Regions from separate parts of the Nitratireductor sp. GCM10026969 genome, predicted to be linked through region 3. Evidence: predicted binding sites of a transcription regulator. Region 3 holds the regulator's gene; each other region holds the start of a gene.
The links. The regulator LexA, encoded in region 3, represses DNA repair genes until DNA is damaged. The targets are predictions, from matches to a motif close to TGTTCNNNNTGTGTTCNG.
Positions count from the first base shown of each region.

Region 1: a site for LexA is predicted at 4,663-4,680, ahead of uvrA (excinuclease ABC subunit UvrA). Genes of this name have one in related genera too.
Region 2: a site for LexA is predicted at 3,128-3,145, ahead of ACFP9U_RS19960 (PA0069 family radical SAM protein). Genes of this name have one in related genera too.

Region 1 covers NZ_JBHSUM010000018.1:34,056-43,803, reverse strand. Annotated here, with positions in the region: gene ACFP9U_RS06865 (DUF72 domain-containing protein) at 1-512, opposite strand, end outside; gene ACFP9U_RS06860 (hypothetical protein) at 540-1,559, opposite strand; gene uvrA (excinuclease ABC subunit UvrA) at 1,570-4,494, opposite strand; gene ACFP9U_RS06850 (universal stress protein) at 5,384-5,797, shown strand; gene ACFP9U_RS06845 (single-stranded DNA-binding protein) at 6,185-6,673, shown strand; gene rpsD (30S ribosomal protein S4) at 7,015-7,632, shown strand; gene ttcA (tRNA 2-thiocytidine(32) synthetase TtcA) at 7,800-8,657, shown strand; gene ACFP9U_RS06830 (DMT family transporter) at 8,666-9,592, opposite strand; gene ACFP9U_RS06825 (multidrug effflux MFS transporter) at 9,630-9,748, opposite strand, start outside.
Region 2 covers NZ_JBHSUM010000137.1:122-9,869, forward strand. Annotated here, with positions in the region: partial or broken gene ACFP9U_RS19935 (methyltransferase) at 1-480, shown strand, start outside; gene ACFP9U_RS19940 (S49 family peptidase) at 562-1,419, shown strand; gene ACFP9U_RS19945 (hypothetical protein) at 1,478-1,663, shown strand; gene ACFP9U_RS19950 (4-(cytidine 5'-diphospho)-2-C-methyl-D-erythritol kinase) at 1,674-2,561, shown strand; gene moaB (molybdenum cofactor biosynthesis protein B) at 2,554-3,096, shown strand; gene ACFP9U_RS19960 (PA0069 family radical SAM protein) at 3,213-4,367, shown strand; gene ACFP9U_RS19965 (ribonuclease HII) at 4,512-5,171, shown strand; gene ACFP9U_RS19970 (NnrU family protein) at 5,360-5,929, opposite strand; gene ACFP9U_RS19975 (TetR/AcrR family transcriptional regulator) at 6,072-6,800, shown strand; gene ACFP9U_RS19980 (F0F1 ATP synthase subunit B) at 6,999-7,478, opposite strand; gene ACFP9U_RS19985 (F0F1 ATP synthase subunit B) at 7,488-8,069, opposite strand; gene ACFP9U_RS19990 (F0F1 ATP synthase subunit C) at 8,139-8,363, opposite strand; gene ACFP9U_RS19995 (F0F1 ATP synthase subunit A) at 8,431-9,180, opposite strand; gene ACFP9U_RS20000 (AtpZ/AtpI family protein) at 9,222-9,590, opposite strand.
Region 3 covers NZ_JBHSUM010000020.1:25,187-34,934, forward strand. Annotated here, with positions in the region: gene gltA (citrate synthase) at 62-1,351, opposite strand; gene gltX (glutamate--tRNA ligase) at 1,509-2,933, opposite strand; gene ACFP9U_RS07215 (ComEC/Rec2 family competence protein) at 3,051-5,414, shown strand; gene lexA (transcriptional repressor LexA) at 5,430-6,146, opposite strand; gene glp (gephyrin-like molybdotransferase Glp) at 6,244-7,449, opposite strand; gene moaC (cyclic pyranopterin monophosphate synthase MoaC) at 7,430-7,948, opposite strand; gene trpC (indole-3-glycerol phosphate synthase TrpC) at 7,950-8,765, opposite strand; gene trpD (anthranilate phosphoribosyltransferase) at 8,783-9,748, opposite strand, start outside.

The DNA of each region.
Region 1 (9,748 bases), on a different contig from region 3:
TAGCAGATCGCCGTCCCGTATTTGCGTGCCAGCGCCGCGAATTCCGGAACGACGAAGGAGGGATGGCGCACCTCCAGCACGTGGCGCAGGCGGATGCCGTCCTGCTTCTCCGGCAGAAGCTTCAGAAAGCCCTCGAAATCCTCCGGGTCGAATTTCTTGGTGGGCGCGAACTGCCACAGGATGGGACCGAGCTTTTCGCCGAGCTCCGAAATCCCGGAGTCAAGGAAGCGCTGCACCGATTCACCGGCCTCGGCCAGCACCCGGCGATTGGTGGCGAAGCGGATTGCCTTCAGCGAAAAAACAAAACCTTCCGGCGTCTCACTTGCCCATTTGGTGAAGGTGGGCGGCTTGAAGGCCGAGTAATAGGTGCCGTTGACTTCGATCGTCGGCAACTGCCGGCTGGCATATTCGAGCTGCCGCTTCTTTGGCAGGTCGTCGGGATAGAACGTCCCCTCCCAAGGGGCGAAGGTCCAACCGCCGATGCCGGCGCGGATGATGCCGGATGTGGTCATGGGGTGCTTCCGACTGTGGCTATATTTCTACTGGTCAAGTACCAGGCGAAATGAAAAATTCTTCCCATTGTCTCTTATGAGCCTCTGGATCAAAATAAATGCGATTCCGACCGCGTAGCGGATACTATCATACTCTTCCGAAAAGCGCTTGTCCGGCTCCAACTCATCGCGCCGGAAGACGGACAGCACCTGTCGGTTGCCATGTATCATTTTTGACCTAAAACCATACGTCTTCTCTATTTGGTCCACCATGAACTGTCGACTGTTATGACCACTGAAAAGGCATCCTAATTTGGCAGTGAGCTGCCCAACGGAGGAACGACCAGAGTCAACTAATAGTGCCTCAATAGACGCAAGCGCCCATACAAGGTCAGAGAGCTCATCATTGCGAAAAGAGGTGTTGTACAAGCGCGTAAAATAGCTAAGAGAACGCGATGCAGGCGTATCGCTGAAGCCGCTAAACACTCCGTTTTTTGTTGACATCCATTTCCATACGGTATCGGGCGTTAGGTCGACGACGGGATCAATATTGTTGCCCTGCAGGTACTTCAAGCTCTCCGCGAGCGTTGAAAACAGCGTCTTGTCATGAAAAAGAAGTGTACGACCAGCCCGGTATTCTGACGCACCAAAGGATATCGAGGGATAGGAAAATTCGAGAGAAAGTAAATAAGTATTTACGCACAGCTTTAGGCTTCTTGGAGCTATGTGCTTACTCCAAAGGTGACGCTTCTCCGATGGACTTTTAGGGCTTTCCAAGCCATCCGAGCTCCTAGCTGTAATCGCCTTCGCGCCAGGAAACTGCAAACTCGTTTCAAAAAGCAGATCATACTCAACCCGCTCTTCCCATAGCTGTCGCGAGGGTGCGGGAGATAGCTTGGGTTCAACGATGCGTACGCTAATGAACTCACCGTCATGATATTCGCTGCCCCGAAAGCGAATCTGTCTCGCTGACGAGAAATATTCGGTCATTCGTGCGTGGCTTTCAAAAGGAAGCCGGCCAAACAACGGCAGGGGCTTGAGTACGTGAACGCGGGCAGAGAACTGCATAAAGCGGGGCCTACTCCGCCGCCTGTTTGCGCCGCGCGGGCCGTCTCTCCAGGAGCTCCTTCAGGAAATGCCCCGTATAGCTGCGCTCCTCGGCCATCACCTCGTCGATGGAGCCGGCCACGACCAGCTCGCCGCCGCCGTCGCCGCCCTCGGGGCCGAGGTCGAGCACCCAGTCGGCGGTCTTGATGACCTCCAGATTGTGCTCGATGACGACCACGGTATTGCCCTGGTCGACAAGTTCGTGCAGCACTTCAAGAAGTTTGGCCACATCGTGGAAATGCAAGCCTGTCGTCGGCTCGTCGAGAATGTAGAGCGTGCGTCCGGTGGCGCGCTTCGACAATTCCTTGGCGAGCTTGATGCGCTGGGCTTCGCCGCCCGACAGCGTCGTGGCCTGCTGGCCGATCTTCACATAGCCGAGCCCGACCCGGGCGAGGGTGGACAGCTTGTCGCGGACCGCCGGCACGGCGGAGAAGAATTCCACCCCCTCGTCGACGGTCATCTCCAGGACGTCGGCGATGGACTTGCCCTTGAAGGTGACCTCCAGCGTCTCGCGGTTGTAGCGTTTGCCGTGGCAGACGTCGCAGGTGACGTAGACATCCGGCAGGAAGTGCATCTCGATCTTGATGACGCCGTCGCCCTGGCAGGCCTCGCAGCGCCCGCCCTTGACGTTGAAGGAGAAGCGTCCCGGCTGGTAGCCGCGGGCCTTGGCTTCCGGCAGGCCGGTAAACCAGTCGCGGATGGGTGTGAAGGCGCCGGTATAGGTGGCGGGGTTGGAGCGCGGCGTGCGGCCGATGGGCGACTGGTCGATGTCGATCACCTTGTCGAGGAACTCCAGCCCCTCGATGCGGTCGTGCTCGGCCGGGTGCTCGCGCGCGCCCATGATGCGCCGCGAGGCGGCCTTGTAGAGCGTCTCGACCAGAAACGTCGACTTGCCGCCGCCCGAGACGCCGGTCACGCAGGTGAAGGTGCCGAGCGGGACGTCGGCAGTGACGTTCTTCAGATTGTTGCCGCGTGCGCCCACCACCCGGATGCGCCGCTTCTTCGGGATATCGCGTCGCTGCTCCGGAATGGGTATGGCAAGTTCGCCGGTGAGATATTTGCCGGTGATGGAGGCGGGGCTCGCCATGATGTCGCCAGGCCGGCCCTCGGCAACGATGCGCCCGCCATGAACGCCAGCGGCCGGGCCGATGTCCACCACATAATCGGCTGTCAGGATCGCGTCCTCGTCGTGCTCGACGACGATCACCGTGTTGCCGAGGTCGCGCAGGTGGCGCAGCGTGGCGAGCAGCCGGTCGTTATCGCGCTGGTGCAGCCCGATCGAGGGTTCGTCGAGCACGTAGAGCACGCCCGTCAGCCCCGAGCCGATCTGCGAGGCAAGCCGGATGCGCTGGCTCTCGCCGCCCGAGAGCGAGCCGGAATTGCGCGACAGGGTGAGATATTCGAGGCCGACCTCATTGAGGAAATCGAGCCGCTCGCGAATCTCCTTGAGAATGCGTGCGGCGATCTCGTTCTGCTTGTCGCTGAGGCGTTCCGGCAGGGCCTTGAACCACGCGCCCGCCTTGCGGATCGACATCTCTGTCACTTCGCCGATATGCAGGCGGTCGATCTTGACCGCCAGCGCTTCGGGCCGAAGCCGATGGCCGCCGCAGGCCGGGCACGGATAGGCGGACATGTAGCGCTCGATCTCCTCGCGCATCCACGCCGACTCGGTCTCTCGCCAGCGCCGTTCGAGATTGTTGACCACGCCTTCGAAGGGCTTCGTCGTGCGGTAGCTGCGCAGGCCGTCGTCATAGTCGAAGGCGATCTTGCGCTCGCCCGTGCCGTATAGGATAGCCTGCCTGGCTTCGTCCGGCAGGTCCTTCCAGCGCTTTCCGACCTTGAAACCGAATTCCTTGCCAAGCGCTTCCAGCGTCTGCAGGTAATAGGGAGAGGTTGACTTGGCCCAAGGCTGAATGGCGCCTTCACGCAGCACCGCGTTCTCGTTCGGAACCACCAGTTCCGGATCGATGGCGCGCTGGCTGCCGAGCCCGTCGCAGGTGGGGCACGCGCCGGCGGGATTGTTGAAGGAGAACAGACGTGGCTCGATCTCGGGAATGGTGAAGCCGGAAACGGGGCAGGCGAACTTTTCCGAAAAGAGCAGCCGCTCGTGCGTTTCGTTCTTTGATTTGTTCGCCGCGCCGCCTTCCGCCGTTTCTTCCTCAGGCAGCGGCCGGTCCGCGAACTCGGCCACGGCAAGGCCGTCCGACAGTTTGAGGCAGGTCTCGAGCGAGTCGGCCAGGCGCGTGGCGAGGTCCGGTCGGACCACCACGCGGTCCACCACTACGTCGATATCGTGCTTGTATTTCTTGTCGAGGGCCGGTGCGTCGGCGATCTCGTAGAATTGGCCGTCGACCTTGACGCGCTGAAAGCCCTTCTTCTGGAGCTCGGCGAGTTCCTTGCGGTACTCGCCCTTCCGCCCGCGCACGATGGGGGCGAGGATATAAAGCCGCGTGCCTTCCTCGAGCGTCAGCACCCGGTCGACCATCTGGCTTACCGTCTGGCTTTCGATGGGAAGCCCCGTTGCCGGTGAATAGGGCACGCCCACGCGCGCGAACAAAAGGCGCATGTAGTCGTAGATCTCGGTGACCGTGCCGACGGTCGAGCGCGGGTTCTTCGATGTCGTCTTCTGCTCGATGGAGATCGCCGGCGACAGCCCGTCGATCTCGTCGACGTCCGGCTTCTGCATCATCTCCAGGAACTGCCGGGCATAGGCCGACAGGCTTTCGACATAACGCCGCTGCCCCTCGGCATAGATCGTGTCGAAGGCGAGCGACGATTTGCCCGAGCCCGACAGCCCGGTCATGACGATCAGGCGCTCGCGCGGCAAGTCCAGATCGACGTTCTTCAGATTGTGCTCGCGCGCGCCGCGAATGGAAATCAGCTTGTTTTCGGGCATGCCCCGTCGCTGCCTTGTCTCAATCGGTTCGGTGTGGCCAGCTGGTGCCGGCCAGGGCTCATGTAGGAAATGCGCAGCACATGTCGATGGCGCCACCGCATTCCGCGCCCATCCAGTGCCGGAGGCCTGCACCTCTTTTCCAGCTTTTTGCCCTACAGGGCAAGTGGAAAGAACAAAGAACGAACGGTCTCCTGACATCCTCCTGCTAGCGCTTCGCATGCCCACGCTCGCGCTCGGCTTTGAAGGGAAGCGGAGGCACGTCTTGACGGGGAGCGCATGCAGGCGCACATTGACCATATCCGCTGGTCGACGGTTCATGACGACATGGTCTTGAACGCAGTGCCCGATCGGCGCGATACAAGCAATGGACGAGGAGGGAGGCAATGACTCCACCCGACTGTTCCAGCGGCTCCGCCGATAGCGCGGAGCCACAGCCGCGTCGGTCCTGACGCCGGTAAGCACGGCCCAGCGGGGCAACGGCCGGGCGGGAGAAGCCCCGGCCTCGAAGGCTGAGATGGCCAGCGCCACGCGGCTGCCACACACAATTGACTGGATAAGTGCAGGACGTGTCTCGCACCGCCCTGAAAGTTGCCGGCGATGCCTTCCGGCAAAAATATAATAGCCCCGTGCGCTCGAGAACCAGGCAGCGACGGGGCTTTTCCGTTCCAAGTCAATTCACCGGTTCAGCGCCTTTCCACACGTGAACGGAAGGCGCGGCGCTGCAAGCTGGAAGCGAGCGCCCAGATTGTCGGTGGCAAGGTGAAACCGATGAATTTTGCCCTATCTCAATGATTTCAGCGTTACGCGCGTGATTGCTTCCCGTGTCGGGCCGTAATGGCTTTCGCCGGTGAAGTCCGTTGCAATGAAGAGTTCAAGGAGGATCGCGGCGATGTACAAGAAAATTCTGGTTCCGGTCGATCTGGCGCACGCGGACAAGCTTCAAAGGGCTCTGGATGTTTCCTCCGATCTTGCGAAACACTATGGCGCCTCCATCTGCTATGTCGGCGTGACGACGGCGCTGCCGAGCGGTGTGGCCCATTCCGAGGCCGAGTTCGCTCAGAAGCTGGAGCGCTTCGCCGCCGAGCAGGGCGCGAAGCACGGGCTGTCGGTCGAGACGAAGGTTGCTGAAAGCCATGATCCCGTGCGCGATCTGGATGACGTGCTGGGCAAGGTGATCAAGGATCACGGCGCCGACCTCGTGGTGATGGCGTCGCACGTGCCGACCTTCTGGGACCGTGTGTTCTCTTCGAACGCCGGCTATCTCGCCGCGCACACGACCGTTTCGGTCTTCATCGTGCGCTAGCGGACCGGGGCCTGAAAGCCTAGATCGGTTTTCGGAACGCACGATGCGCTGGAGGACGGTGTTCGGACCCGCGAGCGGAACCGGTGATGTTTTCCTCGGCTGCAAGTCGTCCCGCGCTCGCGCGTTCGCCATCTTTCTCGGCGTGCAAGGTAAGGAATGCGCTTGTGGGGATTGCGCGGATATGTTACGGAACAAAGCAGGAACTTATAAGGTGACGGACTGCAAATGAGCTGTGGACGGCGGTTTGTCTCGTCCCTTGGGCGCGCGCATCGTGGCCGGGTATCGGCTAAGGTCGCAGCGGCTTGACGGGTGGGCGGTCGGGCCGCATCGCCGTACAGCGCGGTGCCGGGTGCGGCGCTTGCAGTTTCGATTATGTGGAGTGATGTGATGGCGGGCAGTGTTAACAAGGTCATCCTGGTCGGCAATCTGGGCGCCGATCCGGAAATCCGGCGGCTCAATTCCGGCGATCCGGTGGTCAACATGCGGATCGCCACCTCCGAGACCTGGCGTGACCGGAACACCGGCGAGCGGCGCGAGCGCACCGAGTGGCACAACGTCGTGATCTTCAATGACAACCTGGCCAAGGTGGCGGAGCAGTATCTGAAAAAGGGTATGAAGGTCTACATCGAGGGGCAGCTCCAGACCCGCAAATGGACCGATCAGTCCGGCCAGGACCGCTATACGACCGAGGTCGTCCTGCAGAAGTTCCGCGGCGAGCTGCAGATGCTGGATTCACGCGGCCAGGGCGGTGGCGAGGGACAGGTCGGTTACAGCGGCGGGCGCGGCTCCGATTTTGGCCAGTCGGGCCCGGCCGAAAACACCGGCGGCGGCGGTGGCGACTACTCGCGTGACCTGGACGACGAGATCCCGTTTTGACGGGTGGAGCGCCTGACTTGGCATGCTATGTGGCGGGCGACCGGCGGGGCTGACGTCCCGCAGGCGCGCAATTCTGCGCAAGTCCGGCCGGAGAAGGCGAAGCCGCAGGGCCGGATCGCCCCGCAGATGGCTTAAACACGTTGACTTTGCCGTTTTCCTCGCTTAATTGAGCCGCCAAGCGCGATGGCGGGTTGCTGTCGCGCTTTTTGACGTGTCCCGTGGAAATGCTGCCATGCGTGGGCGGCTTTCCTGTCAGGTCTCGAAAACGGAGGCCAGAGGAGGGCGCGTTTCCTTCACCTGGAACATGCGGTTCCGGGTGTCTTTGTTTGAAAGGGAATGCGATGAGCAAACGCCAATCCGCGAAATACAAGCTCGACCGCCGTCTTGGCGAGAATATCTGGGGCCGGCCGAAATCCCCCGTCAACCGCCGTGAATACGGTCCCGGCCAGCACGGTCAGCGCCGCAAGGGCAAGCTGTCCGACTTCGGTCAGCAGCTGAGGGCCAAGCAGAAGCTGAAGGGTCATTACGGCGACATCTCCGAGAAGCAGTTCCGCCGCATCTATGAGGAGGCGAACCGCCGCAAGGGCGAGACGACGGAGAACCTGATCGGCCTGCTCGAATCGCGGCTCGACGCCGTCGTCTACCGTGCCAAGTTCGTCCCGACGATCTTCGCCGCACGCCAGTTCATCAATCACGGCCATGTCAACGTCAACGGTCGGCGGGTGAACATCCCGTCCTACCGCTGCAAGCCGGGCGACGTGATCGAGGTGCGTGAGAAGTCGAAGCAGCTCACCACCGTGCTCGAGGCGATCCAGCTCGCCGAGCGCGATGTGCCGGAGTATGTTGAGGCCGACCACAACAAGATGGTCGCGAAGTATGTTCGCGTCCCGGCGCTCTCCGATGTGCCTTACGCGGTGCAGATGGAGCCGAGCCTGGTCATCGAGTACTATTCACGCTGACCGGGTAAGAATACCGTTGCCAGGAAAGGCCGCCGCGTGCGGCCTTTTTCTTTTTCGCCGGCAGCGTTAGAAATTGTTGGGGATTATGGATCATTTCACCGTTTCGCGGAAACGGTGAAACAGTCTGGCTTTGTTCACGCAATTTGCTCCATGGAGGGGCAGGCATGATGACGATCCGCCAGGAGCCCGAGCTCGAAACGGCGGCAGCAGCGGCGAGCCATCCGCTCTTTTCGGATGCTCCCTCGTCGGTCGAGTTCAACAAGCTGCGCAAGCGCCTTCTGCGCCTCACACGCCAGGCGATCGAGGATTTCTCGATGGTCACGCCGGGCGAGCGCTGGCTGGTGGCGCTGTCGGGCGGCAAGGATTCCTACGGCCTGCTTACTGTTTTGCTGGACCTCAAGTGGCGCGGCCTTCTGCCGGTCGATCTGCTGGCCTGCAATCTCGACCAGGGCCAGCCCAATTTTCCCAAGCATGTGCTGCCCGACTACCTGGCGCGGATCGGCGTCGCCCATCGCATCGAATATCAGGACACCTATTCGGTGGTGACGGAGAAGATCGGCGAAAACCGCACCTATTGCTCGCTCTGCTCACGGCTGCGCCGCGGCCACCTCTACCGGATCGCTCGCGAGGAGGGGTGTTCGGCCCTGGTGCTCGGCCATCACCGCGAGGACATCCTCGAAACTTTCTTCATGAACCTTTTCCATGGCGGCCGCCTGGCGGCGATGCCGCCCAAGCTCGTCAACGACGAGGGGGATATCGTCGTGCTGCGGCCGCTGAGTTTCTGCGCCGAGGCGGATCTGGCGAAATTCGCCGCGGCCATGCGTTTTCCGATCATCCCATGCGATTTGTGCGGCAGTCAGGACGGGCTGCAGCGCAACGCGATGAAGGCCATGCTGGCCGACATCGAAAACCGCATGCCGGGCCGCAAGGATACCATGATCCGTGCACTCGCCAACGCACGTCCCTCGCATCTGCTCGACCGCGCGCTGTTCGACTTCGCCGCGGTGAAACCCGGTGGTGCTTGATCTCCAGGTTATTCGCTGCGGGCGGAAACACGCTCTGGGCGCACAGGCGTACCCGGCCGGCGCGTCTCGCGAAAGACGATGTAGATGCCGCTGGCGATGATCACCGCTGCGCCGGCGTAGGTCCAGCCGTCGGGAACCTCGCTCCACACGAGCCAGCCGATCAGTGACGCCCACAAAAGTGCCGTGTAGTCGAACGGCGCGACGATTGCCGCCGGCGCCAGGCGGAACGCCTGTGTGATCAGCACGATGCCGGCGCTGCCGACAATGGCTATGGCGACGAAAAAGGGCAGATGAGCGAGCGACGGCGTCTGCCACTCGGTCCACGACAGGCCGCCGCTGATCAGCATGGGAAAGAGAACGATGTAGAACATGGTTGTCCACACGCTCTCGTCGCGGGCTATCCAGCGCGCGCTGATCATCATCAGCGCGTAAAGCATCGCCGCGCAGAGCACGAGCAGCGAAGCCGTCTGGAAAGTAGCCGCGCCGGGACGCACGATGATCAGGACGCCGATGAAGCCGACGATCACGGCCGTCCAGCGGCGCAGGCCGACATGCTCGCGAAGGAGCGGCACGGAAAGCGCGGTGATGAAGAGGGGCGCGGCAAAGATCAGCGAGGTCGCCTCGGCAAGCGGCAGGGCGCGAATGCTCAGAAAGAAGCACAATGCCGCGAAGACGGAAAATGCACCACGCATGAGATGCAGCCCCGGGTGCCGGGTGGGCAGCGCCGCGCGCCCGGCGACGCTGACGACCATGATTGTCACGAGGGGAAGAGCGATCAGATTGCGCAGGAAGATGATCTGCAGCGGCGCGTAATGGTCCATCAGCCATTTGGCAAGCGAGTCGTTGAGCACGAGACAGAGAACGCCCGCGCACATGACGAGGATCGCCTGCGTGCTGCCTGCGGCGCCCTCGGTCGGTTCGCTGGAGACCGTCATGTTCCCTCCCTTTGCAAGTACGCTTGCCCGGCGCCTGTCAGAGCGCGGGATTGACCGTTCGGAAGAGCCGACCGCGCTCGGCGATGAGCACCAGAACGATCGCGGCGAATGAGACGGCGAAATAGCCGCCGGCAAGGGGTGTCAGCGTGTCGTTGA
Region 2 (9,748 bases), on a different contig from region 3:
CGCCTTTCGGTGGTCGAAGTGGACGTGGGACTCTCCGGGCGGGAACGCAGAAACGCCGGGCTTGCCGACCGCTCGTTCGACTTCATCATCATGAACCCGCCTTTCAACGCCGCCCACGACCGGGCAACGCCCGACCGGCTGAAGCGGCAGGCGCACGTCATGGAGGACGGCCTGTTCGACCGCTGGCTGAGAACCGCGGCGGCGATTTCCGCCCCCGGCGCCGCAATCGGCATTATCGCGCGGCCGGCTTCCTTGGGCGAAATTCTCACCGCCCTTTCGGGCCGCTTCGGAAGCACCGAGGCGCTTTCCATCCACGCGCGAGCGCAAAGTGAGGCGATTCGCGTCGTGGTCAGGGCGCGCAAGGGGGCACGCGGCGGCCTGAAATTCCGGCCGCAGCTGGTGCTGCACGGGGAGGAGCACAGCTTCACCCCGCGCGCCGACGCGATCATCAACGGTACGGCAACCCTCTTCGATGATTGACGTTCAACCCGACAAACCGGGCATTGCGCAATTTCGGCGAGCGCCTACATGAAATCCACCGAGGCATTGGAGACCCGCCCCTTGAAACAGCTGCTGTCGCGCCTTCTCCCGAAATCCCTGCGTTCCGACGCCGTCACCATTCCCGTCGTCAGGTTGCAGGGTGCGATCATGGCCAGCGCCAGCCCCATGCGCCAGCATCTTTCGCTTTCCTCGACGGCGGGCGTGCTCGAAAAGGCCTTTTCCTATTCGGCCCCGGCCGTGGCGATCTCGATCAATTCTCCGGGCGGCTCGCCGGTGCAGTCGCGCCTCATCTACAAGCGCATCCGCGACCTTGCCAAGGAGAAGAACCGGAAGGTGCTCGTCTTCGTGGAGGACGTCGCCGCCTCCGGCGGCTACATGATCGCGCTGGCAGGCGACGAGATCATCGCCGACCCCTCCTCGATCGTCGGTTCCATCGGGGTCTTGTCGGCCGGTTTCGGCTTCCAGGAGATGATCGGCAAGATCGGCGTGGAGCGGCGCGTGCACACCTCCGGCCGCAACAAGGCCATCCTCGATCCCTTCCAGCCGGAGAAGAAAGAGGATGTGAAGCACCTGAAGTCCATCCAGGACGAGTTGCACGAAATCTTCGTCGGACTCGTGAAGGAGCGGAGAGGCGGGAGGCTCGTCGAGAACGACGATCTGTTCACGGGGCTGTTCTGGTCGGGTGAGCGCGGGCACGCGCTCGGCCTGGTCGACGCGCTCGGCGACATGCGTTCCTATCTGAAGAGCCGGTATGGCGAAAAGACCAGGCTCAAGCTGGTAAGCCAGCCGCGCGGCCTTTTCGGCCGCCGGGTGAGCCTGTTCGGCACGGAGGGGCAGGCCGAAATCGCCGCGGCGGCGACGGCCGGGCTTCTGCAGGCTGCCGAGGAACAGGCTCTGTGGCGGCGCTATGGTCTTTGAAGGATTGCGCGGCCGGCGAAACGAACTATCTTCGGGATAGTGCTAGGAGACAAGCAGCATGCCGCAACTGATCTTCTTCAGCCTTATCGCCGTCGTCGCCTATTTCGGCTACCGGGCTTTCGTACGCGAGGCCGAGCGTGTCAGCGCACGGATGGAGCGCGTGCGACAGGAGGCGCGCACCGGCAGCATGGGCACACTCGTCAAGGATCCCGAGACCGGCGAGTATCGCCTGGCCAAGGACTGAGCCCCTCTCCATGGCGGGTGGCCTGGAGCGCGCGGCGCCGGCGAAGATCAACCTGGCGCTCCACGTGACGGGCCGGCGCGCCGACGGCTATCATCTTCTGGAAACCCTCGTCGCCTTCACGCGGCACGGCGATCTGCTGAAAGCGGAAACCTCCGATCACGACGCCTTCGTCGTGACCGGCCGCTATGGCGCGGAGGTGCCGGGCGACGGCACCAACCTGGTGCTGGCCGCGCGCGATATGCTGCGCGGCGCCTTCGGTGCGACCGCGGCGCGACCGGTAAAGCTCACGCTGGAGAAGAACCTCCCCGTTGCATCGGGAATCGGCGGCGGATCCAGCGACGCGGCTGCGGCGATCGGTCTGCTCAAGCAATATTGGCGGATCGACACGACCGGGGAGAAACTGGCACAGATCGCCCTGCGTCTCGGCGCCGACGTGCCCATGTGCCTTGTCGCCCGGCCGCTGGTCGCGCGCGGTATCGGCGAGACGCTGGAGCCGGTGGCCGGCCTGCCCTCGTTGCCGGCCCTGCTCGTCAATCCGGGCATCCCCCTTGCCACGCCCGCCGTCTTCGCGGCATTGGTGAAGCGGTCGAATTCGCCGCTTCCGCCTTTTCGGGGGGGCGATATCGCCGCAACGGTCGACTGGCTGGAGACTACGCGCAACGATCTGGAACCGGCGGCGATCGGCCTCGTGCCGGAAATCGCCTCGGTTCTGGAGACCTTGCGAGAAACCGGCGCGCTTCTGGCGCGCATGTCCGGCTCGGGCGCGACCTGCTTCGGCATCTTCGCGACGGATGAAGACGCGCGCGCGGCCGCAAAGGCCATTGCCAGCCGCCGCCCCGCATGGTTCCTTCAAGCGACGAGCATCATGCCAACTTCGGAGCCGGTTCAGGATGGCTGAGAACGACCGCCAGTTCATTCCGGTGCGCTTTGCCGTGCTCACCGTGTCCGACAGCCGTGCGCTGGAAGACGACAAATCCGGCCGCACCCTCGCCGAGCGCATCGAGAAGGCCGGCCACCACCTCGCCGACCGGGCGATCGCGCCCGACGAGGCCGAACGCATCCGCGAGGTCGTCCGGGCCTGGTGTGCCGACGGCGCCATAGACGCGGTGATCACGACGGGCGGCACGGGCTTTACCGGGCGCGACGTCACGCCGGAAGCGTTGGAGCCGCTTTTCGACAAGCGCATGGACGGCTTTTCCCATGTCTTCCATCGCGTGTCGTTCGAGAAGATCGGGACCTCGACCATCCAGTCGCGCGCCACCGCAGGGCTCGTCGGCCAGACCTTCGTCTTCGTGCTGCCGGGCTCGCCGGGCGCGTGCCGCGACGCCTGGGACCACGTCCTGAAGGACCAGTTCGACTATCGACACATGCCCTGCAACTTCGTGGAAATCATGCCGCGCCTCGACGAGCACCTGCGCCGCGCCAAGGGGTGAAAAGCGGAAAATATTCACAGGTCCGCCAAAAAGTTCTTGCTTTGTTCCATATCGCTGGATAGGAATAGATTCATCCAACGAACGCGATTGTACGGAACGCGAAAGGCATGGGACCCATGGACCAGATTGCACGGGCAGACCTTGTCGCTTCACGCGGTGCCGGGGCGGCAGCCGCCAATGCGGTGATCGAAGAGGCCGGCCTGCGGATTGGCGATGATCGCCGGCGCGGCCGGGCCGCCGGGATCAACCCCACCGGACGCTACGAGCCGATCACCCGGCACGTCTTCGATGACGGGTGGGAGACGATCGAGGACCTGCCGCCCTTCAAGACGGAAGTACAGGTGGAAAAGCCGCGCGCCATCATCACGCGCAATTCGTCGCCCGACATCTCCTTCGACCGTTCCATTAATCCCTATCGCGGCTGCGAACATGGCTGCGTCTATTGCTTCGCACGGCCAACCCACGCCTATATGGGCTTGTCCCCGGGTCTCGATTTCGAATCGCGCCTGTTCGCCAAACCGGATGCGCCGCGCCTTCTGGAAAGGGAGCTTTCCAAGCGCGGTTACGAGCCGCGCACCATCGCCATCGGCACCAACACAGATCCCTATCAGCCAATCGAGAAGAAGTGGCGGATCATGCGCGAGATCCTCGAGGTGCTGGAAGCGCACGGGCATCCCGTCGGCATCGTGACGAAATCGGCGCTGGTCACACGCGACATCGATATCCTATCGCGGATGGCGGAGAAGGGGCTGGCCAAGGTGGCGCTTTCGATCACCACGCTCGACCGCAAGCTTGCCCGTACGATGGAGCCGCGGGCGGCGACGCCGCCGCGGCGGCTGGAGGCGGTGCGTGCGCTCAGCGAGGCCGGCATTCCCGTTTCCGTGATGATCGGACCGGTCATCCCCGGCCTCAACGACAGCGAGATCGAGCGCATCCTGGAATCGGCGCATGCCGCCGGCGCACGCGAGGCAGGTTACATCATCCTGCGCCTGCCGCTGGAGGTGAGCCCGATCTTCAAGGACTGGCTCCTGCGCCATTACCCCGACCGCTATCGGCACGTCATGTCGCTCGTACGCTCGATGCGGGGTGGCAAAGATTACGATTCGGAATGGGGTAAGCGCATGAAGGGAACCGGCCCCTATGCCTGGCAGATCGGCCGCCGTTTCGAAATCGCCGCCAAGCGCATCGGCCTCAACGCCGAGCGGCGCAAGCTGCGCACGGACCTGTTCAAGCCGGTGAACGGGTCGGGCGAGCAACTCGTGCTGCTTTGACATTCCTGGCGGGCGCGCGTCCGCGCCTGCACATCCTTTCCGTCGTGGGCCCTCCCCCGTCCCGACGGCGCCTTCCCCGGATTTCTCTGCCCCCTCCCCGGGAAAGGCTTGCGGAGAATCGGAAGCGATGCGAGCATCGCCGCAATGGCTCCTTCGCATTCCGATTCTCCGCTTCTTTTCGATCTCCCGGTGCGGCCCGATTTCGTGCTGGAGCGCGGCATCATGCGCGAAGGGCACGCACCGGTGGCGGGTTTGGACGAGGTGGGCCGCGGCCCCTTGGCGGGACCGGTCGTCGCGGCCGCGGTGGTGCTCGATCCCGAGCGCATCCCGGACGGTCTCGACGATTCCAAGCGGCTGGCGCGGGAAGCACGCGACAGCCTTTTCCTGGACATCTTCGAGGCCGCGCTCGCCGTCTCGGTCTCCTCCATCTGCGCCTCCACCATAGACGGGTCGAACATTCTTCGGGCGAGCCTGGAGGCGATGCGGCGGGCCCTGGAAGGCCTGTGCGTGCGGCCGGCTTATGCGCTCGCCGACGGTCGCGACATACCGCCGGGCCTGCCCTGCCCCTGCCGGGCCGTCGTCAAGGGTGATCAGCGTTCCCAGTCGATCGCCGCCGCCTCGATCGTCGCCAAGGTGGTGCGTGACCGGATGATGGTGCGCACCGGCGGTTGCGCACCGCATTACGGCTTCGACAGCCATGTCGGCTACGCCACGGAAAAGCACCGCTCGGCCATTGCCGAGCACGGGCCGATGATCCGGCTTCACCGGATGAGCTTTTCGCCCTTCAAGCCGGCCGAAGCCTAGTTCAGTTCACCGTTTCACGGAAACGGTGAACTGAAATAACCATTTGATTCCACACAATTCCGGATGGAAAACCGGCTTCCACTTTTCCTGGAATTGCTCTAACCCGCATTCCCATATCCCTCGCCCTGCACCTGGTTGGACCGGCCCCAAGATCGCCGTGCGGTGAGCATGAGAAAGCGGGTTAAGCCTCACACCGGCGAGACGCCGAAGAGCATCCGATGCAGTCCGGCAAGGAAAAGGCCGTAGACGGCCAATCCGGCGAGCACGGCCACCACATCGGCGCGGATCGAGGGCCTGCGCGCCGCAGCGGGCTTGCGCGGATGGCGAACAGAGGAAACCCAATCGACGGCCGCCCATCCGGCCAGTCCGCCAAACAGAAACAGATCCGCCAGCGTACCGTTGGCAATGAGATGCGCGCCTCCCCACAGGATCGTCGCGATCAGCATCGGATGCCCGAGCGCCGCCCTGATGTGTCCCGGCGCGTAGGCGGCGGCGACAAGCGGAAAGACCGGCAGCATCAGCAGCAGCGCCAGATGCCGCAGCCCCATGGGCGGTGCATAGAGGACGATTGGTTCCTGCCGGGCAAGGCCATAGCCCCACACGATCAGCACCAAGCCCAGAATCGAGATGACGGTGTATGGCAGCATCCATGCCCGCTCGCCGCCATGCGCCATGACTCGCTCGCGCAGACCGGGTGCGACCATGCGCACCGAATGGGTTCCGAGGAATAGGAAAAGCCCCAGGATCAGCACAATCATGATCGCTCCCACTGTGTTGCCGGTCAGCCCGGCGCCGTCATGCGCTCGCCGTGTGGTGCACTGCTTGCATGAACACTTTCCGTTAGATACTCTAACTAATGTTATTGGCACTTTCCTGTCAACGGTCACGGACAACGAGCAGATGCCCTCCGCATATCAGAAAAGCCGCCGGGAACGGCTTCGCGAAGCGACCCTCAGCGAAATTTGCGCAAGCGCACGCGCGCTCCTCGTGGCCGAGGGGAGTGCCGCAGTGACGATGAACGCCGTCGCCCGCGCCATGGGCATGACGGGGCCCGCGCTTTACCGCTACTATGCGAGCCAGGCCGAGTTGATGGAGGGGCTGAAAGCCGACCTTTTCCGCGAGCTGATCGAGACCATGCGCGCCGCCGGAGATCAGCCCGACTTCGATACGCCGGCCGAGCGGCTGTTGTCCATCTGCCGTGCCCTGCGCGGCTGGGCCGTCGCGCATCCGGCGGAATTCCGGATTCTTTTCGCCAGCCCCGTGCCCGCCCCTTCCATGCCGCACTGCGACCCCTCCTCGAGCCACTCCGGCTACGCCTTCGGGCAGGTGTTCCTGGAGCAGGTCGTGGTCATCTGGGAAGCGCAGCGCTTTCCAATTCCCAGCCTGGACGACATGGACCCGGCGATCGCCGAGCAGCTTCAGGTCTATTCGGAGCGAATCGGCGGCCGGCTACCGCCCGAAGCTGCCTACGTTTTTCTCACCTGCTGGATGCGGCTTTACGGCCTCCTGTGCATGGAGGTGCTGAACCAGATCGGCTTCGCCTTCAGCAACGTGGAGCCGATCTTCGAAGGATGCCTCAAAGAGCTTTGCGAGATGCTCGATATCGCCTATTCGCCCCCGGGCCGCTGATAAAGACACTGCGCAGCGCAAGCCGGAACGGATGGAAGTCTTGGGCCAGGCTGGATCCGTTCGCCGTTTCACGAAAACGGTGAACTGATCGAACCGTTAATTCCACGCAATTCCACCGGCGTCCACTTTTCCTGGAATTGCTCAAAAAAAAGCCGCCGGCAAGCCGGCGGCAGCTGAATGTTCGCGCTCCGAGGGAAGTCAGTTCAGCTTCGACTTCACTTCCTTGAGCGAATTTTCGAAAAGCGTGCCGCTCACCTCACCGTCGACCTTCTCGGCGAGAATGCTTCCAGCCGCCGCGATGGCCACGTCGACGGCACGCGCGCGCACTTCGTTGACGGCGTCACGCTCCGCCTGGGCAATCTTCTGCTCGGCAAGCGCGGTGCGGCGGGTGACGTATTCCTCGGTCTTCGATTTCGCCTCGGCAACGATGATCTTCGCCTCGCGCTTGGCGGCGGCGACGAGCTCCTCAGCCTCCTGCTCGGCCTCGCGGCGCTTGCGCTGGTACTCGGCCAGAAGCTGCTGCGCCTCTTCGCGCAGCTCGCGCGCCTCCTCCAGCTCGTTGCGGATGCGCTCGGCCCGTTTGTCGAGCGTCTGGTTCATCATTCCCGGCACCTTGTAATAGACAAGAACGGCGAGAAAAATGATGAGGGCGACCAGTGCCCAGAATGTCGCGTCCATAGCCCTCTCCTACTGCCGGGCGGCCTTGACGGCGGCCACCAGGGTCTTCTTGTCCACCGTACCGCCGACCAGTTCACCGACAATGGTGCCCGCCGTCTCCTCGGCGATGATGCCGACATCCTCGAGCGCGGTCTGCTTGATCTCCGAAATGCGGCCTTCGGCCTCGGCGAGCTTCTTCTCGAGCGATTCCTCGACGCGGCGGCGCTCGGCCTCGGCTTCCGCCTTGGCGTTGTCACGTGCTTCCTGGGCGATGCCACCGGCCTTCTTGCGCGCCTCGGCGAGCTCCTGCTCGTAGGCGGCAATCGCGGCGTCGGCCTCTTCCTTCATGCGCGCCGCCTGGTCGAGATCCTGGGCAATGCGATCGCGCCGCACCTCCAGAATGCTGGCAATGCGCGGCAGCGCCACCCGCTTCAGGAACAGATAGAAGAGGCCGAAGGTGATCGCGAGCCACAAGAGCTGCGAAGGATAGGTCGAGGCGTCGAACGGGGGAAAGCTGCCTCCGTGGCCGCCATTCTCCGCTACGCCGGTCTCTGTGTGGGTTTCGGTGGCGGCGTCCTCTGCCGCCTGTGCGAATGCCGGTGCCACAAACATGGCTGTCCCCTTGGATACCGAAGAGCCGGCCGCACGGAACGGCCGGCCGAAAGCACGTTCGATGCGCGCTTAGGTGAAGAGCAGAAGCAGCGCCACCAGCAGCGAGAAGATGCCCAGCGCCTCGGTCACGGCGAAGCCGAAGATGAGGCGGCCGAACTGACCGTCGGCGGCAGAGGGGTTGCGCAGGGCGCCCGCCAGGTAATTACCGAAGATATGGCCGAGGCCAATGCCGGCGCCGCCCATGCCGAGACAGGCGATGCCCGCGCCGATTGCCTGTGCTGCTTCTACTTCCATCTTGCAACTCCTTGTGGATTTAAATTCGGATTATCCGGTTCAGGCGGGAACCCGCCGATCTGTTTTCCTAGTGGCTCGGATGCAGGGCATCGTTGAGATACATGCAGGTGAGCACCGCGAAGACATAGGCCTGCAGAAAGGCCACGAGGAATTCGAGGCCGGTCAGCGCCACGGTCATGGCGAGCGGCAGCACCGCGCCCGCGGCCCCGGCGACGCCAAGCGCGCCGAGCGAGGTGACGAAGCCAGCGAAGACTTTCAGCGTGATGTGCCCGGCCAGCATATTGGCGAAAAGACGCACGGACAGGCTGACCGGACGCGAAAGGAAGGAAACCACTTCGATCGCGACCACGAGCGGCACCAGCACAGCCGGCACGCCTTCAGGAACGAACAGTTTCAGGAAACCCAGGCCGTGCTTCCAGAAGCCGTAGACGAGGACCGTTCCGATCACCAAAAGCGCCAGCGCGAAGGTGACGATGATGTGGCTGGTGACGGTGAAGAAATAGGGGAACATGCCGAACAGGTTGGCCACCAGCACGAACATGAACAGCGAGAAGACGAATGGGAAGAAGCGCATCCCCTGGCTGCCGGCCGCATCACGCAGCATCGAGGCGATGAACTCATAGGTCATCTCGGAGACCGACTGCAGCCGGCCGGGAACAAGCCCGCGGCTCGACGTGGTCAGGTACAAAAACGCACCCGCGGCCGCCACGGTTGCGACCATGAAGGCCGAGGCGTTCGTGAAGGAGAAATCGAGTCCGCCGACTTCAATCGGAATCCATTTGGAGATCTGGAACTGATGAATCGGGTCTGTGGCCACTGAGGTTCCCTCACCTGTCACGCCGCGGCGGAAGCCGCATGTTAGTCCTTGCCGTCCTCATCATCGCCCTTCTTCGGCGGCGTCGCGCCAAAGTCAGCGACCTGCCCCGCCGAGCGCAGGACATTGACTATGCCCGCCCCGAAACCGAGGAGCAGGAAGATGATCAATCCCCAAGGCGACGTTCCGGCCATCTCATCGATGAACCAGCCGAGGGCCGCCCCGACCACAATGCCGGCGATGAACTCGCTGGAAAGCCTCAGCGCATTCGCAAAACCGCCCGCACCGCCTGTCTTCGCGCGCTCGTCGCTTTCCGGTTCCGCCGGCTTTCTGGCCGCCAGCGCCGCTTCCAGGGTACGCCGGCGTCCATCCAGATCGCCCGGCTTGTCCCGATCGGCCACCGTACCCTCCATGCCGGGTTACCGGTCAGCTTCGTCGCTTCAAAGTCGGGCGCAACATAGAGACCGGTCCCGCGCCAGTCAAGCCACGCAGCGGCACCAGGATTGACTTACTTTTCAGTTTAAAATCAGTATGTTACATGGGTGCGACAAAGCGTCATTCACAGCCTGTT
Region 3 (9,748 bases):
GCGGTCCTTGGAAAGCACGACGGGACCCCATAGGGCCCCGCCTGAAACCGTCGACGTTTGCTTAGCGCCGCTCCATCGGCACGTAATCGCGCTGGGTGGCCCCCGTGTAGAGCTGGCGGGGACGGCCGATCTTCTGGTTCGGGTCCTCGATCATCTCCTTCCACTGGGCGATCCAGCCGACCGTGCGGGCAAGTGCGAAGAGCACCGTGAACATGGTGGTGGGGAAGCCCAAGGCCTTCAGCGTGATGCCGGAATAGAAGTCGATGTTCGGGTAGAGCTTCTTTTCGATGAAGTAGTCGTCCGTGAGCGCGATGCGTTCCAGCTCGATGGCGATGTCGAGCTGAGCGTCGTCCTTGATACCGAGTTCCTGCAGCACCTCGTGACAGGTCTTCTGCATGATCTTGGCACGCGGATCGTAGTTTTTGTAGACCCGGTGTCCGAAGCCCATCAGGCGGAACGGGTCGTCCTTGTCCTTGGCGCGCTCGATATATTCGGGGATGCGGTCCACGCTGCCGATTTCCGACAGCATGTTGAGCGCGGCCTCGTTCGCGCCGCCGTGGGCCGGACCCCAGAGACAGGCGATGCCGGCGGCGATGCAGGCGAAGGGGTTGGCTCCGGAGGAGCCGGCAAGCCGCACCGTGGAGGTCGAGGCGTTCTGCTCGTGGTCGGCATGCAGGATGAAGATGCGCTCCATGGCGCGCGCCAAAACAGGATTGACCTTGTAGTCTTCGCACGGCACCGCAAAGCACATGTGCAGGAAGTTGGCCGCGTAGGAAAGCTCGTTGCGCGGATAAACGAAGGGCTGGCCGATATGGTATTTGTAAGCCATGGCCGCGATCGTCGGCATCTTCGCGATCATGCGGATGGAGGCGATCATGCGCTGCCGCGGATCGGAGATATCCGTGGAATCGTGGTAGAAGGCGGACAGCGCCCCGACCATTCCGCACATGACGGCCATCGGGTGGGCGTCGCGGCGAAAGCCGGTGAAGAAGCGCGACATCTGCTCGTGCAGCATGGTATGCCGCGTCACGCGGTAGTCGAAATCCTCCTTCTGCGTCCTGGTCGGCAGCTCGCCGTAAAGAAGCAGGTAGCAGACCTCGAGAAAGTCGCCTTGCTCTGCCAACTGGTCGATGGGATAGCCGCGATGCAGCAGCACGCCTTCATCACCGTCGATATAGGTGATCTTGGACTCGCAGCTGGCCGTGGAGGTGAAGCCGGGATCGTAGGTGAACATCCCGGTATCCTTGTAGAGGGAACCGATATCGATCACGTCCGGTCCCACGGTGCCCTTGTGGATTTCGTATTCCCGGTTGTCACCGCCAAATTCCAGTTTCGCAGTCGAGTTGGTCATCGCGGTCACCTCTCTGTTCATGAAATTCGGGGTGCGGGAAGTTGCCCACCCGGAGTGGTTATTTCGCCACAAGCGTGGCATGTAGCTAGCGCATTTGCCCACCCGTGCCAAGCTTGACAGGGATGGGTGTTGCGCTGCAACATACGTTCTTATGCCGTCAGCCGCCGGCCTGGTCGCGGATGCGTCCCAGGGCCTCCTCGCGCCCGAGAACCGCCAGCACATCGAAAATTCCCGGCGAGGTGGTACGGCCCGTCAGCGCAGCACGCAGTGGCTGCGCCACTTTTCCGAGTTTGCGCCCCGTCTCCTGCGCGAAATCGCGTACGACCGTTTCAAGCGCCGGTGCCGACCAGTCCGGCACCGCTGCGAACCGGTCGGCCAGGTCGGCGAGCATATTGCGGGCATCGTCGTCAAGCAGGGCGGCGGCTTTCTCGTCCGGCGCCAGGGGCCGCTCGGCAAAAAGAAACCCGGCGCCATCAGCCAGTTCCACCAATGTCTTTGCCCGTTCCTTGAGTCCGGGCATGGCGTCGCGCAGCTGCGCCTTGCGTGCATCGTCGAGCCGGGCGCGCAGTATTTCGCCGCCTTCCAGATGGGGCAGGGCGTCGATGAAAATGTCGAGCAACGCGTCATCATCCATCTGCCGCATATGGATGCCGTTTAGTGCCTCCAGCTTCTGGAAATCGAAGCGGGCCGCACCGCGGTTGATGTCCTCGATCTCGAACCATTCGATCATCTCTTCGCTGGACATCACCTCGTCATCGCCGTGGCTCCAGCCGAGCCGGGCCAGATAGTTGCGCAGCGCTGCGGGCAGATAGCCCATCGCGCGATAGGCCTCGACACCCAGGGCGCCGTGCCGCTTGGAAAGCTTCGCCCCGTCGGGCCCGTGGATCAGCGGCACATGCGCCATGACAGGCACCTCCCACCCCATGGCACGGTAGATCAGGCTTTGGCGCGCGGCGTTGGTCAGGTGGTCGTCGCCGCGGATGATGTGGGTGACGCCCATGTCATGATCGTCCACCACGACCGCATGCATATAGGTGGGGGAACCGTCGGAACGCAGGATGATGAAATCATCGAGGTCCTTGTTGGGGAAACGGACCTCGCCCTGCACACGGTCATTTATGACGGTTTCGCCCTCGCGCGGTGCCTTGATGCGGATGACGGGCTTGATCCCGGCCGGCGCCTCGCCGGGATCCCGATCGCGCCACGTGCCGTCGTAGCGCGGCGGCCGGCCTTCGGCACGCGCTTTCTCCCGCATCGCCACGACCTCCTCGCGCGAGGCGTAGCAATGATAGGCTTCGCCCCTGGCGACGAGCTCCTCCGCCACCGCCCGATGCCGGTCGGCACGGGCGTACTGGGAGACGGGCTCTCCCTCCCATTCAAGCCCGAGCCACCTCAGCCCGTCGAGGATCGCCTCCGTCGCTTCCGGCGTCGAGCGCTGGCGGTCGGTGTCTTCGATGCGCAGCAGCATCTTGCCGCCCGTGTGCCGGGCATAGAGCCAGTTGAAAAGGGCCGTGCGCGCACCGCCGATATGCAGGAAGCCGGTGGGCGAGGGCGCAAAACGGGTGATGACGGGTTTCGACATTTTTCTTCCGGAGGGCTTTTGCGCGGGCGCCAGTGCCGTGCAAGCGGGGTGAAAATCTTTCGCCCGTCATGTAGCATAGGCAGTCTGGGGTGCAAGCGCCTGTGGAAGGGGCCGGGCATGGGGGGCGAAAGCGCGGAGACGGCGCAAGGCGAGCGGGCGCACTTCCGGCCGGCCGAGGCGGAGTCTTCCGGCGGCACTTTTCCGCTTGTGGACGAGCGACGTACCGAGCTGGACCCACGGCCACGCATTGCCTCGATTAAGCAATCTCTTGTCCAGATAAAACAGCTTCTTGCATTTTATCTTTTACGTGAGTTCTCAAGAGACGCCGCTCGCGGGGCAGGGTTTCTGTGCCTGCCCGTGCTGCTGGCTGGCGGCGCTGCGGTCTATTTCGCTCTGCCACGTGAGCCGGGGACCGGGGCGCTTGTGCTGACGATTGCGTTTTTGACCCTGCTGACCTGGCTGTCACGGCGCAAACTTCTCCTGTCGACCCCGCTCGCGGCCGTTCTCGTCTTTACCGTCGGTGTTGGCGCCGCGAAGCTGGAGACGCTGCGCGCATCGACGCCGATGGTGGGGTCCGACGTCACCACGCGTATTACCGGGCGCCTTGTCCAGCAGGAACGGCGGGCCGACGGCCGGATCAGGCTCACCATCGACATTCTGGAAACGGAGCGTCCGCATCTATCCTATCCGCCGGACCGTGTGCGGCTGACTGCGCGTGATGTGCCCGCGGATCTCCGCCCGGGAGACGGCGTCTACGGCCTGGTGCGGCTGATGTCGCCTTCGGGGCCGGTCCGGCCCGGGGCCTATGATTTCTCGTTCACGAGCTACTTCGCCGGGCGGGGGGCAGTCGGCTTTTTCATGTCCGGGCCGGAGCGTGTCACACTGGATACGCCGGCACCGCTCTTGAGCTATCCGGCACGCTGGCTGGAACGGATGCGCGGCGCGCTTGCCGAACGCATCCGCAGCCGGATCGGTGGACCGGAGGGTGAAATCGCAGTGGCGGTCATCACCGGGTTCCGCGCCGGCATTCCCGAAGAGATCAACGAATGGCTGCGCCGCGCCGGCCTGGCGCATATCCTGGCCATTTCGGGCCTGCACATGGCGCTCGTGGCGGCGACCGTTATGGTTATGGTGCGCGCCGTCTCCGCTCTGTTCCCCGGATTTTCCTCTCGCGTACCGGTCAAGAAATACGCCGCGGCGGCGGCCCTGGTCATGTGCACGCTCTATCTGTGCATATCCGGAGCGGCGGTGGCGGCGCAGCGCAGCTACGTCATGCTCGCCGTGATGCTGGCCGCCCTCATTTGCGACCGCGCCGCCATCACGATGCGCAACGTGGCGATCGCCGCGCTCGTCATCGTGGCGTGGTCGCCGCACGTGGTCGTCGGGCCCAGTTTCCAGATGTCCTTTGCCGCGACGGCGGCTCTGGTAGCCGGCTACGCGGCCTGGAATCACTGGCGCCAGCAGCGCGCCACGCGCAGGCCGCCGCCGGAGGGAAGCCTCCCTTGGCGGCTGACGCGCTACGGCCTGGTCTTCCTCGTCGGCCTGTCGGCTACCTCGCTCATCGCCGGTACGGCCACCGCGATCTACGGCGTCTGGCATTTCCAGCGCGTGACCCCGCTGGCACTGCCAGCCAATCTGACGGCGATGCCGATCGTATCCGTCTTCGCCATGCCCGCCGCGGTGCTGGCGATACTGTCCATGCCCTTCGGGCTCGATGGGATATTCCTAAAAGCGATGGGACAGGCGATCGCCGCCGTGGTGGCCATCGCCGAGTGGTTTTCGACCCATTCGCCTGTGGACGCCGTCGGTCTCATCCCGCTCACGGCCATGCTTTCCTTTACCGGTGCGCTGCTTGTCCTGGTGGTCTCGACCACATGGCTGCGCCTGCTGGCGCTGCCGCTCGCCGCCGCCGGCGTGGTTTTTCTCGCCATGCGGCAACTGCCGGACGTCGTGGTTACGGAAGATGCAACGCTCGTCGGTCTGTCTGGAGAAAGCGCCTCGCTCGCCGTGAACCGCACCCGCCCGAACGGCTTCACCATGGACGACTGGACGCGGGCACTGGCGGCTGGAACCGTCGTGAAGCCGACGAATGTAGAGACGGGTGCGCCGCAGCCGCCAAACGCGGAGAAGACGAGGTTTCATTGCAGTGAAGACCTGTGCCTCGCCCGCCACGAAAGCGATGCCCTGGTAGCCCATGCCGCAACCCCCAAGGCCGCCCGTGCGGCCTGTGCCGGCGCCGACCTTGTCGTTCTCGATGATGCCGTGACGACTGTTCCTTGCGGCCCGGCACCAGCCGCCACCCTCGTCACCAAGCGCGATCTGGCGCATTACGGCAGTGCAGCGATCTTCTTCGAGGAAAATCCGAGCGCGGAAGGCAGCGGGAAAGCGCGGATAACCTTCGCAATCACCAAGCCATGGCGGCCATGGCACGCTCACCGTGCCTGGTCGCGGGCCGCCCGGGGGCTGCCCCCACATCGCTGAAGACGGTCGTCCGCCTCAATAGCGCCGGATGAGGCCGACCAGCCGGCCCTGCACCTTCACCCGGTCGGGACCGAAAATGCGGGTCTCGTAGGCGGGATTGGCCGCTTCCAGCGCGATGGACGCACCCTTGCGGCGGAAGCGCTTGAGCGTGGCTTCCTCCTCGTCGACGAGGGCCACCACGATCTCGCCCGGATTGGCCGTCTGCGTCTCCCGGATGATCACCGTATCGCCGTCGAAGATGCCGGCCTCGATCATCGAATCGCCCTTGACCTCCAGTGCATAGTGTTCCCCGCCCGACAGCATGTCGGGCGGAACTCCCACCGAATGCGTCTGATGCTGAATGGCCTCGATGGGGACGCCGGCGGCGATGCGCCCCATGACGGGAACCGAAACGACGCTCACGCCGTCCTCGTCATTGTCGGCGGCCGGCTTGGTGGGCGCCGGGGCGTTGCGGCTCTGGCCACCTTCGATGACGCTGGGCGAGAACGTTCGCTGTCCGCCGAGGCCCGGGGCGATCGACTCGGGCAGGCGCAAGACCTCCATCGCGCGTGCGCGATTGGGGAGGCGGCGGATGAAACCGCGCTCCTCCAGGGCGGTGATCAGCCGATGAATGCCCGACTTCGAGGCAAGGTCCAGCGCCTCCTTCATCTCGTCGAAGGAAGGAGGGATGCCCGTCTCCTTGAGACGGTTGTGAATGAAAAGCAGCAGCTCGTGCTGTTTGCGCGTTAGCATCGGTTCCACCCCGGGAATCAACATAAACAAAACCAGAACATAAGGTAGACGTTCCAGTTGTGTTCCGCAAGAGTGAAAAATCAGCGTTACCTTCCGGTTAACGCAGCATCAGAACCTGGCAGGGCTCACCCGCCTCGCTCGCGCAGGCGCCGGGCTCACGCAGAATGAGCGCGTTGGCGTCGGCAAGCGTGGTCAGCATGGAGGAATCCTGAACCGTGAAAGGCGTGGCAACGAGCCCGCGCGGACCGTTCTCGGCGCGCGCGCGCACATAATCGCGGCGCTCATCGTTTGCCTTCATCGGCGCGGCCAACTCGGCCGCACGCAGATCCGGTGCGAAGGAGCGGCCGGAAAGGGCGGCGATGAGCGGGCGCAGGAAGAGATGCGCGCAGACGAGGCTGGAGACGGGATTGCCGGGCAGGCCCAGGACGCGGCTTCCCTGCAGGCGGCCGAATATCAGCGGCTTGCCGGGCCGCATGGCGATCCTCCAGAAGGCGAGTTCCAGACCTTGTGCCGTCAGCACCTCGCGCACGAGGTCGTGCGCACCCACGGAGACCCCGCCGAGCGTCACGATGAGGTCCGCATCGGCCGAAAGCGCCCGGGAAAGCGCATCGGCAATCATCGCGCGGTCGTCGGGCACGATGCCGAGGTTGAGAATGTCGGCCCCGTCCTGACCGGCCAGGGCAGCGATGCCGAAACTGTTCGAGGCGACGATCTGGTCGGGTCCGGGAGTGGTTCCCGGCGGCACGAGTTCGTCGCCTGTCGCGATGATCGCGACAAGCGGTCGGCCGACCACGGCAAGTTCCGGATGCCCCGCTGCGGCCGCCAGCGACAGGGCTGGCGGATCGAGCGAGCGGCCGACGTCCAGAACGGTCGCGCCGTCGAAGAAATCGAGCCCCGCGCGCCGGATGTGGCAGCCTTCCGCCACCGTTTCGACCGCTTCGATCCGCCCCTCGGCGACAAGGCGGGCGTTTTCTTGGATGAGAATGGTGTCGGCGCCGGGCGGCACCGGCGCGCCGGTGAAGATGCGCACCGCCTCGCCATGACCGACCGTTCCGGAAAATCGCCGGCCCGCCGCCGATTCGCCGATCACTGTGAGTTGCGCGGGAACGGTGGCCACGTCGGTAGCGCGAACGGCATAGCCGTCCATGGCCGAGGCATCGAAGGGGGGCTGGGTGCACCGGGCTTCCACGGGGGCGGCTAGAATACGCCCGGCCGCTGAATTTAGCGGTACTTTCTCGGCTGCAAGCGGCTCTACACCCTCCAGAATGCGTTCGAGTGCCTCGTCAACCGGAAGCAGTGCCATCGCCGGCCTCGTCCATGCGCCAGTCACCCGATCTGCCGCCCGCCTTTTCCTTCAGCCGCACGGCGCCGATGACCATGTTCTTGTCCAGCGCCTTGGCCATGTCGTAGATGGTCAGGCAGGCGACGGAAACGGCCGTGAGCGCCTCCATCTCCACGCCGGTCTTGCCCGTCAGCGCGGCCGTCGCCTCGACCCGCAGCCCGGGGAGCGCCTCGTCCGGCGCAATCTCCACGGCGATCTTGGTCAGCGCCAGCGGATGGCACAGCGGGATGAGGTCGTGAGTCTTCTTAGCCGCCATGATGCCGGCAAGCCGCGCCACCGCGATGACGTCGCCCTTCTTGGCGTTTCCTTCCTGGATGGCGCGCAGCGTCTCCGGGGCCATGGTCACCGCGCCCACTGCCACCGCCGTGCGTTGCGTGTCCTGCTTTGCGCCGACATCAACCATCTCGGCGCGCCCGTCGGTGGCGAGGTGGGTGAGGTCGTGCTTCTCCGTTTCCGCCATTTCAACCGGCCGCCTGCATATCCGCTCCGAGTCCGAGCAGGGCGCTTGTGGCCATCGCGACATCCTCCTGGCGCATCAGGCTTTCACCGACGAGGAAGCTTTCGATACCCGACTTTGCCAGCCGGCGGCAATCCTCATGGGTGAAGATCCCGCTCTCGCCGATGATGATGCGACCGGACGGCACCTGCGGCGCCAGTCTCTCGCAGGTCTCAAGCCTCGTCTCGAACGTCCTCAGGTCGCGATTATTGATACCGATGAGCGGCGAGGAAAGCTGAAGCGCGCGTTCGAGCTCTGCCTCGTCATGCACTTCGACGAGCACATCCATGCCGAGCTCGCCCGCGGTTTCCTCGAGCGCCTTTGCTTCGTCGTCCGAAACGCTCGCCATGATGACAAGGATCGCGTCTGCCCCCCAGGCCCGGGCTTCATAGACCTGATATGGCTCGAACATGAAGTCCTTGCGCAACGCGGGAAGGCCGGCGGCCTCTCGTGCATTGGTGAGGAATTCCGGCGCACCCTGAAAGGAAGGCCGATCCGTCAGCACCGACAGGCACGCGGCACCACCGCGCTCATAGGCGCGGGCCAATTCTTGCGGGTCGAAATCGGTGCGGATGAGCCCCTTGGAGGGGCTCGCCTTCTTGATCTCCGCGATGAGCGCGAGGCGGCTTTCGGCATGCTTGGCCTTCAGCGCGGCGGTGAAGCCGCGCGCCGGACCGGCATCGCGGGCGCGCGCGGCGATCTCCGCCAGGGGAAGAGCCGCCTTAGCCGCGGCGATCTCCTCGCGCTTATACGCCTCGATCCTGCGCAGAATATCGGCCATGGGCGTCTCGTTCCGTTTCACGATTTCCGGTTGGACACGTCGACGAGCTTCTCCAGAACGGCAAGCGCACGGCCCTCGTCGAGCGCCCGGGCGGCGATCGCCACGCCCTCCTTCAGCGTCTCAGCCCTGTCGGCCACGACAAGCGCGCCGCCGGCATTGAGTAGCGCGATATCGCGGTAGGCGTTGCGCTCGCCCTTAAGCACCGCGCGCAGCGCCTTGGCGTTGTGCTCACCATCGCCGCCCTTCAAGTCGGCCAGGTCGGCCCGCGGCAGGCCGGCCTCTTCCGGCGTGACCTCGAAGTTGCGGATTTCCCCGTCCGCCAGCTCTGCGACGCGCGTGGTCCCGGCGGTGGTCATTTCGTCGAGCCCGTCTCCATGCACCACCCAGGCCTTCTCGGCACCGAGAGTCTTCATGACGTGGGCGAGGGGTTCCACCCATTCCGGCGAGAAGACGCCGATCAGCTGGCGCTTAACGCGTGCCGGGTTCGACAGCGGGCCGAGCAGGTTGAAGATCGTGCGCGTGCCGAGCTCGACGCGGGAAGCGCCGACATGGCGCATGGCCGCGTGGTGGGCAGGGGCGAACATGAAGCCGGCGCCGGCTTCGGCGATGCAGGCGGCGATGCGCTCAGGCCCGATTTCGATGTCGACGCCGAGTGCGGCAAGGCTGTCGGCAGCGCCCGAGCGCGAGGACAGCGCGCGATTGCCGTGCTTGGCCACCGGCACGCCACAGCCCGCAACGATGAAGGCAGCACAGGTGGACACGTTGTAAGTGCCAGAGCCGTCACCGCCGGTACCGACGATGTCGATCGCCCCTTCCGGTGCCGCGACGGGCAGCATCTTGGCGCGCATGGTCTGCACCGCGCCGGCGATTTCCTCCACCGTCTCCCCGCGCACGCGCAACGCCATCAGAAAGCCGCCGATCTGGCTCGGCGTCGCCTCGCCGGACATGATGATGTCGAAGGCCTCGCGCGCATCGGCAAAGCT